Regions from separate parts of the Pseudomonas sp. ASL4 genome, predicted to be linked through region 2. Evidence: predicted binding sites of a transcription regulator. Region 2 holds the regulator's gene; the other holds the start of a gene.
What was found. The regulator FliA, encoded in region 2, starts transcription of late flagellar genes. The targets are predictions, from matches to a motif close to CTAAAGTTTNNNNNNNNNNNGCCGNTAA.

Region 1 (4,209 bases), 2.9 Mb from region 2:
GCCCTCGAGCGGCGCTTCCAGAAAGTATTGGTGGAAGAGCCGAGTGAAGAAGACACCATTGCTATCTTGCGGGGCTTGAAAGAGCGGTATGAGGTTCACCACAAGGTAGCGATCACCGACGGCGCGATCATCGCGGCGGCCAAGCTCAGCCATCGCTACATCACTGACCGTCAGTTGCCGGACAAGGCCATCGACCTGATCGACGAGGCTGCCAGCCGTATCCGCATGGAGATCGATTCCAAGCCGGAAGTGCTCGACCGTCTGGAGCGTCGTCTGATTCAACTGAAGGTGGAATCCCAGGCGCTGAAGAAAGAAAGCGACGAAGCGGCGATTAAACGCCTGGAAAAACTCCAGGTAGAAATCGTTCGCCTGGAACGTGAGTATTCGGACCTCGAAGAAATCTGGAACGCGGAAAAAGCCGAAGTCCAAGGCTCGGCGCAGATCCAGCAGAAAATCGAACAGTCCCGTCAGGAGCTGGAAGCTGCCCGCCGCAAAGGCGACTTGAACCGCATGGCCGAGCTGCAATACGGGGTTATCCCGGACTTGGAGCGCAGCCTGCAAATGGTCGACCAGCACGGCAAAAGCGAAAACCAGTTGCTGCGCAGCAAGGTGACCGAAGAAGAGATCGCTGAAGTCGTGTCGAAGTGGACCGGCATTCCGGTGTCGAAAATGCTCGAAGGCGAGCGCGACAAGCTGATGAAGATGGAAAGCCTGTTGCACCAACGTGTGATCGGCCAGGACGAAGCGGTGATCGCGGTCTCCAATGCGGTGCGGCGTTCCCGTGCCGGGTTGTCCGACCCGAATCGCCCGAGTGGTTCGTTCATGTTCCTCGGCCCGACCGGGGTCGGTAAGACCGAGCTGTGCAAGGCGCTGGCCGAATTCCTCTTTGATACTGAAGAGGCGATGATTCGCATCGATATGTCCGAGTTCATGGAGAAACATTCCGTGGCTCGACTGATTGGTGCGCCACCAGGCTACGTAGGCTATGAAGAGGGCGGTTACCTGACTGAGGCGGTGCGTCGCAAGCCTTACTCGGTAATCCTCCTGGACGAGGTCGAGAAGGCCCACCCGGACGTCTTCAACATCTTGCTGCAAGTGCTGGAAGACGGCCGACTGACGGATAGCCATGGCCGCACGGTGGATTTCAAAAACACCGTGATCGTCATGACCTCAAACCTGGGCTCGGTACAGATCCAGGAGTTGGTCGGTGATCGTGAAGCCCAGCGCGCGGCAGTGATGGATGCGATTTCCACGCACTTCCGGCCGGAGTTCATCAACCGAGTCGACGAAGTGGTGATCTTTGAACCGTTGGCGCGGGATCAGATTGCGGGCATCACCGAGATCCAGTTGGGTCGTCTGCGCAGTCGCCTGACCGAGCGTGAGCTGAAACTGGAGCTCAGCCCTGAGGCGATGGATAAGTTGATCGCAGTGGGTTACGACCCGGTCTATGGCGCACGGCCGCTCAAACGAGCGATCCAGCGCTGGATCGAGAACCCGTTGGCGCAGTTGATTCTGTCCGGTCGTTTCCTGCCGGGCGAGACGGCTGTCGGCATTGTAGAAAACGACGAAATCGTTTTCTCCTGAGCCGTAATGCCAGTGAAATAAAGAAGGCCTCGCATTGCGAGGCCTTTTTTTCGCCAGGCTGTTGAACTCTAAGGAAAAGGCTTGTAAAGTGCGCCCCGCAGTAAGTCACCCGGAAGGGTTTCTGCTCCCCAAGCAGAAATCTGAAATAAGTTGCAAATCATTAACTTGAATGCAATTTAGGGGGTTGACAGAGGTGCTTAAGATTGTAGAATAGCGCGCCTCAGACACACGAACGCAGCGATGCGAACGGGTCGAAGAGATGCAGCAAGCTTCACCGTTGTAAATTGAAATATGTAGTTCCGTGATAGCTCAGTCGGTAGAGCAAATGACTGTTAATCATTGGGTCCCAGGTTCGAGTCCTGGTCACGGAGCCAATTTCAAACCGGGGTATAGCGCAGTCCGGTAGCGCGCCTGCTTTGGGAGCAGGATGTCAGGAGTTCGAATCCCCTTACCCCGACCATTTTTGGGTCGTTAGCTCAGTTGGTAGAGCAGTTGGCTTTTAACCAATTGGTCGTAGGTTCGAATCCCACACGACCCACCATTTTTGAAACCAGTTAACGCTGGGATCAGATCTTAAGATCAGAGGCCAAAAGCGCTGATCGAAGAAGAAGGCGACTGAGAGGTCGCCTTTTTTTTACCGGGGTATAGCGCAGTCCGGTAGCGCGCCTGCTTTGGGAGCAGGATGTCAGGAGTTCGAATCCCCTTACCCCGACCATATTAAAAATCCTCGTATCGAAAGATACGGGGATTTTTTTTGTCTTTGAAAAAGTGAATACGCTTCAAGTCGTCGTACAACTTGCCGATAACGAGCCATCGGAGCGCAAACAGCGCTTCCCTCCCGCCCATAAAAAGAAAAGGCGCTCGTTATGTTTCTTCGTCAGCTGAATATTGCCCCTCGTGCAGCGCTGGGTTTTGCCTTGATTGCGGTGCTGGTGGCATTGCTCGGGGTATTTGCACTGGGGCAGATGTCGAGCATTCGTGACAGCGAGGTGGCGGTGGAAAGCCAGTGGCTGCCGAGCATCCGTGGCGGCGACGAGATTCGCGAGATCATGCTGCGCATTCGCACCATTTCCCTGCGCATGGCCCTGGACCAGGATCCGAAGAACATCGCGCAATACCGCAGCCAGATGGACACCCGGGACAAGGAGCTGAGCGACAAGATTGCCGCCTATGACAAATTGGTCAACACCGCTGAAGGCAAGCAGTTGTATGACCAATTCAAAAGCACCTTCGCCGCTTACCGCTCGGGCATCGCCCAGTCGTTCACCTTGGCCGAACAAGGTCGTCACGATGAGTTGACCAAGCTGCTGCTGGTGGACATGAAGACCGTGGTCGATGGTTCCGGCAAACAGCTCAATGACTTGGCAGATCTGTTCGCTAAACAAGTCGCCGCCGAAAGCCAGAATTCTGCAGCGCACTACGAAACATCGCGGACGATCGTCAGCCTGTTCATCGCCCTGGCGGCGCTGGCCACCGTCGGTTTGGCGATGTTGCTGACTCGCAGCATCGTGCGCCCCCTGAACGAAGCCTTGAATGCCGCAGAAAACGTGGCCCGAGGCGATCTCACCAACCCGATCCAGACCCATGGCAACGATGAAGTCAGCCGCTTGCTCAAGGCGCTGGCGACCATGCAGCAGAACCTGCGCGAAACCCTGCAAGGCATCAGCGGTTCGGCCACCCAACTGGCCACGGCGGCCGATGAATTGAACGCAGTGACTCTCGACAGCACCCAAGGCCTGCAACAGCAGAACAACGAGATCGAGCAGGCTGCCACCGCAGTCAATGAGATGACCACTGCCGTGGAGGAAGTCGCGCGCAATGCGGTGTCGACGTCTGACGCCACACGCCAGTCCAGCGAGTCGGCGCATCTGGGCCAGGAGCGAGTCAGCGAAACCGCCAGCGCCATCAGCGCCCTCGCCAGCGATGTACAACACACCGGCGAACTGGTGCAGTCGTTGGCCAATCAGTCCCAGGACATCGGCAAGGTGCTGGACGTGATTCGGGCCATCGCTGAGCAAACCAACCTGTTGGCGCTCAACGCTGCGATTGAAGCAGCGCGCGCGGGGGAGAGTGGTCGCGGTTTTGCGGTGGTCGCAGATGAAGTGCGGGCACTGGCGCATCGCACGCAGCAGTCGACCCAGGAGATCGAGCAAATGGTTCAGGGCATGCGCAGCGGGTCGAGCCTGGCGCTCGACTCCATGCAAGCCAGCGCTTCTCGGGCAGCCAGCACGTTGGTGTTGGCCGAGCGTGCCGGCGAGGCCTTGCAGACTATCACTACCTCGGTGCACGAGATTCACGAACGAAACCTGGTGATCGCCAGTGCGGCCGAAGAGCAAGCGCAAGTCGCGCGGGAAGTTGATCGCAACCTGGTGAATATCCGTGACCTGTCGGTGCGCTCTGCCGCTGGCGCCGATCAGACCAGCGCCTCCAGCCATGAACTGTCCAAACTGGCCAATGCACTGCAAGGCATGGTGCAACGCTTTCGGGTGTAAACGAAAGGCAGGTTAAACCGAGGTGAATGCATCGCGGGCAAGCCACGCTCCCACAATTGATCTTTGTTGGTCGCACATTTTGTGCGCGACGCAGATCCAATGTAGGAGCGAGGCTTGCCCGCGAAGAGGTCCT
Region 2 (4,209 bases):
CCTTCACCCTGAGAGAGATGTTTTTGCGGATCTTTTTCAGCCAGCATCGCTTCACGGTCATGTTCGATACCCGCAAAGCGGTCTACCTGACTGGCCATGAGCACGAGCTTGAGCAGGTTACTTTCAACTTCGGTGACCAATTGGGTCACGCGCTTGATCACTTGACCGGTGAGGTCCTGGTAATCCTGAGCCAGCAGAATGTCGTTCAGGTTGCTCGACACCACGCGATTGTCTTCGCTGCTGCGTGTCAGGAAACCGTCGACCCGCCGCGCCAGCTCACGGAACTCTTCAGCCCCGACTTCGCGACGCATGAACCGTCCCCAGTCGGTGCTCAACGCCTGGGCTTCATTGCTCAGGCCGTTGACCAGCGGCGTGGCGTTTTCCACCAGGTCCATGGTGCGGTTGGCTGCGGCCTCGGTCAGCTTGACCACATAACCCAGACGCTCGGTGGCGTCCGTGATCTGCGAAACTTCCTCGGCTTGCGGCATGTGCGGGTCAATCTGAAAATTGACGATCGCGCTATGCAGCTCACGAGTGAGCTTGCCCACTTCCTGGTACAGGCCGCGGTCACGGGTCTGATTGAGCTCATGGATCAGTTGCACAGCGTCGCCAAACTTGCCTTTTTCAAGGCTGTCGACCAGTTCGCGGGCATGTTTTTTCAGGGTCGACTCAAAGTCGCCCTGTGAAGATTCGTTATGGTCCATAGCTCCCCCGTGGCGCAGTTTCTCAACCGATGCGTTCGAAAATCTTCTCGATTTTGTCTTTCAACGCCTGGGCCGTGAAGGGTTTGACCACATAGCCGTTTACACCGGCCTGGGCCGCTTCGATGATTTGCTCGCGCTTGGCTTCAGCAGTCACCATCAGCACCGGCAGGTGCTTGAGTCTTTCATCGGCGCGCACGTGGCGCAGCAGATCGATACCGGTCATGCCAGGCATGTTCCAGTCCGTTACCAGAAAGTCGATGCTGCCGCTGTTGAGAACCGGAATGGCAGTGATGCCATCGTCAGCCTCGACCGTGTTGGTGAACCCAAGGTCACGCAACAGGTTTTTAATGATCCGCCGCATCGTTGAGAAGTCATCAACGATGAGGATTTTCATGTTCTTGTCCAATTCGACCTCCAAGCAGTCTTAAACGCGCCCAGCACCTGGACACGCCACTTCAATCAATCCGGCAAAGCACTCAAATGACTGTCTGGAGCACAACAGATCGAGACCGCTGCAGTTCAACACCACACCAGCCTCGTTCGCAGTGCCCCCACACTGCCTTCAGCGCGCTCGCCACTCCCCCAAACGCCCCCGCAAACGGGCCGCGCACTGGCTGTGTAACTGGCTGACACGCGATTCGCTGACCCCCAGGACCTCACCGATTTCCTTGAGGTTCAGCTCTTCGTCGTAGTACAGCGCCAACACCAGTCGCTCACGCTCCGGCAAATTGGCAATCGCGTCCGCCAACGCAGCCTGGAAACGTTCATCTTCCAGATCGCGTGACGGCTCCAGATGAGCACTGGCGCCGTCCTCATGCAGCCCTTCGTGTTCGCCGTCCTGCAACAGGTCGTCGAAACTGAACAGGCGGCTGCCCAAGGTGTCGTTCAAAATCCCGTAATAATCGTCGAGACTCAATTGGAGTTCGGCCGCAACCTCGTGATCTTTAGCGTCACGGCCGGTTTTAGCTTCAATCGAGCGAATTGCGTCGCTGACCATGCGGGTATTGCGGTGGACCGAACGTGGCGCCCAGTCCCCTTTGCGTACTTCATCGAGCATCGCGCCGCGGATTCGAATGCCCGCGTACGTCTCGAAACTCGCGCCTTTGCTGGCGTCGTATTTGGTCGATACTTCGAGCAGGCCGATCATCCCGGCCTGGATCAGGTCTTCCACCTGAACACTGGCCGGCAAACGTGCCAGCAAGTGGTAAGCAATGCGTTTAACCAGTGGCGCGTAACGCTCGATCAGCTCGTACTGCGAGTCACGTGCCGACTTCTTGTAGAGGTTGTAGCCACTGGCTGTCATAGGACGGGTCCTGCGGTCTGTTGCACGAGACGCTCGACGAAAAATTCCAGATGCCCGCGCGGGTTGGCCGGCAGTGGCCAGGTGTCGACCTTCTGTGCAATCGCCTTGAACGCCAGGGCGCACTTGGAGCGCGGGAAGGCTTCGTAGACGGCACGTTGCTTCTGCACGGCCTTGCGCACGCTTTCGTCGTAAGGCACGGCGCCGACGTATTGTAAGGCGACGTCGAGGAAGCGGTCCGTGACCTTGGTCAACTTGGCGAACAGGTTGCGACCTTCTTGCGGGCTCTGGGCCATATTGGCCAGGACGCGGAAGCGGTTCATGCCGTAATCGCGATTCAGCAGTTTGATCAGCGCGTAGGCGTCGGTGATGGAGGTCGGCTCATCGCAGACCACCAGCAACACTTCCTGGGCGGCGCGGACAAAACTGACTACCGAGTCACCAATACCGGCAGCTGTGTCGATCACGAGTACGTCGAGGTTGTCGCCGATATCGCTGAAGGCCTGGATCAGGCCGGCATGTTGGGCCGGGCTCAGATGAACCATGCTCTGGGTACCGGAAGCGGCCGGGACGATGCGAATACCGCCCGGGCCTTGCAACAGAACGTCGCGCAGCTCGCAGCGGCCTTCGATCACGTCGGCCAGGGTACGTTTTGGCGTCAGTCCCAACAGAACGTCGACGTTCGCCAGCCCCAGATCGGCATCCAGCAGCATGACGCGCCGGCCGAGCTCAGCTAGAGCCAGGGACAAGTTCACTGACACGTTAGTCTTCCCGACGCCACCTTTGCCGCCGGTCACCGCGATCACCTGTACGGGATGCATGCTGCCCATGTTATTTCTTTACCTTGTCTTGCATAGACGGAGGCCACATTACTGGCTGCGCGTTCATCAACTGAACAATGCATGGCAGACCATCGATGTAGGTACAAAAACTGTTCATTAGTACCTCAGCCAACCTGCTTGGTCGGGCTGTGGTAAATATCAGCGAACATGTCAGCCATGGCTTCTTCGCTGGGTTCTTCCTGCATTTGCACGCTGACCGCGCGACTGACCAACTGATGACGTCGCGGCAGATGCAAATCATCCGGGATACGCGGACCATCGGTGAGGTAAGCCACCGGCAATTCATGACTGATAGCCAGGCTCAACACCTCGCCCAGACTCGCCGTTTCATCCAGTTTAGTCAGGATGCAGCCAGCGAGCCCGCAACGCTTGTAACTGTGATAAGCGGCGGTTAGAACCTGTTTTTGGCTGGTGGTTGCCAGGACCAGATAATTTTTTGATTTGATGCCACGACCGGCCAGGCTTTCGAGCTGCATGCGCAATGCCGGATCGCTGGCCTGAAGGCCGGCAGTATCGATCAGCACCACGCGTTTACGCAGCAGCGGGTCCAGCGCCTGAACCAGCGACTGGCCCGGATCGACGTGGGTCACCGACACATTAAGAATCCGGCCCAATGTCTTGAGTTGTTCCTGAGCACCGATACGGTAGCTGTCCATGCTCACCAGCGCGATGTTTTGCGCGCCGTACTTGAGCACGTAACGGGCGGCGAGCTTGGCCAGCGTGGTGGTCTTGCCCATGCCGGCAGGGCCGACCATGGCAATCACACCGCCCTCTTCCAGTGGCTCGACTTCCGGTGTGGCAATCATCCGCGCCAAGTGCGCCAGCAACATGCGCCAGGCCTGACGAGGTTCTTCAATATCGGTAATCAGCGCCAGCAGATCGCGCGACAACGGGCCGGACAAGCCGATGCGTTGCAGGCGACGCCACAGGTTCGCCTGGGCCGGACGGCTGCCTTGCAACTGATTCCAGGCCAGGGAGCCGAGTTGCACTTCCATCAGTTCGCGCAGGCTGTTGAGCTCGAAACGCATCGAATCGAAGGCCCGTGGGTCAACGCCGCCGGAGGCTTGCGCAGGCGCCGGTGCCTGACGACGCGGCGCGGCGTAAGTCGGCTCAACCAATGGCTCGGCAGCGGTCAACGGCAAGCCGGCGAACAACTGGCGATTGGTGGTCTTGTCACCGTCGGTCTCGCCATCGCCGCGCAGGCTCAGTTCGGCCTGGGCAGTCACGATGCGCGACTGGGTCTTGCGCAGCTCATCCTCGAGTTCCATGTTCGGAACGCGCGGGGCCAGCGCCGACAATTTGTAATCCAGGGCTGCCGTCAGCTCGACACCACCGGCGATCCGGCGGTTGCCAATAATGGCCG

Region 1: AC1MEW_RS07930 (methyl-accepting chemotaxis protein) is a predicted target of FliA. The motif match lies at 2,363-2,390, and genes of this name have one in related genera.

The regions. Positions count from the first base shown of each region.
Region 1 is NZ_CM155280.1:1,746,150-1,750,358, forward strand. Features, by position in the region: gene clpB (ATP-dependent chaperone ClpB) at 1-1,584, shown strand, start outside; tRNA gene AC1MEW_RS07910 (tRNA-Asn) at 1,883-1,958, shown strand; tRNA gene AC1MEW_RS07915 (tRNA-Pro) at 1,968-2,044, shown strand; tRNA gene AC1MEW_RS07920 (tRNA-Lys) at 2,050-2,125, shown strand; tRNA gene AC1MEW_RS07925 (tRNA-Pro) at 2,223-2,299, shown strand; gene AC1MEW_RS07930 (methyl-accepting chemotaxis protein) at 2,451-4,076, shown strand.
Region 2 is NZ_CM155280.1:6,301,864-6,306,072, forward strand. Features, by position in the region: gene AC1MEW_RS28860 (protein phosphatase CheZ) at 1-704, opposite strand, end outside; gene AC1MEW_RS28865 (chemotaxis response regulator CheY) at 727-1,098, opposite strand; gene fliA (RNA polymerase sigma factor FliA) at 1,267-2,007, opposite strand; gene fleN (flagellar synthesis regulator FleN) at 2,004-2,834, opposite strand; gene flhF (flagellar biosynthesis GTPase FlhF) at 2,951-4,209, opposite strand, start outside.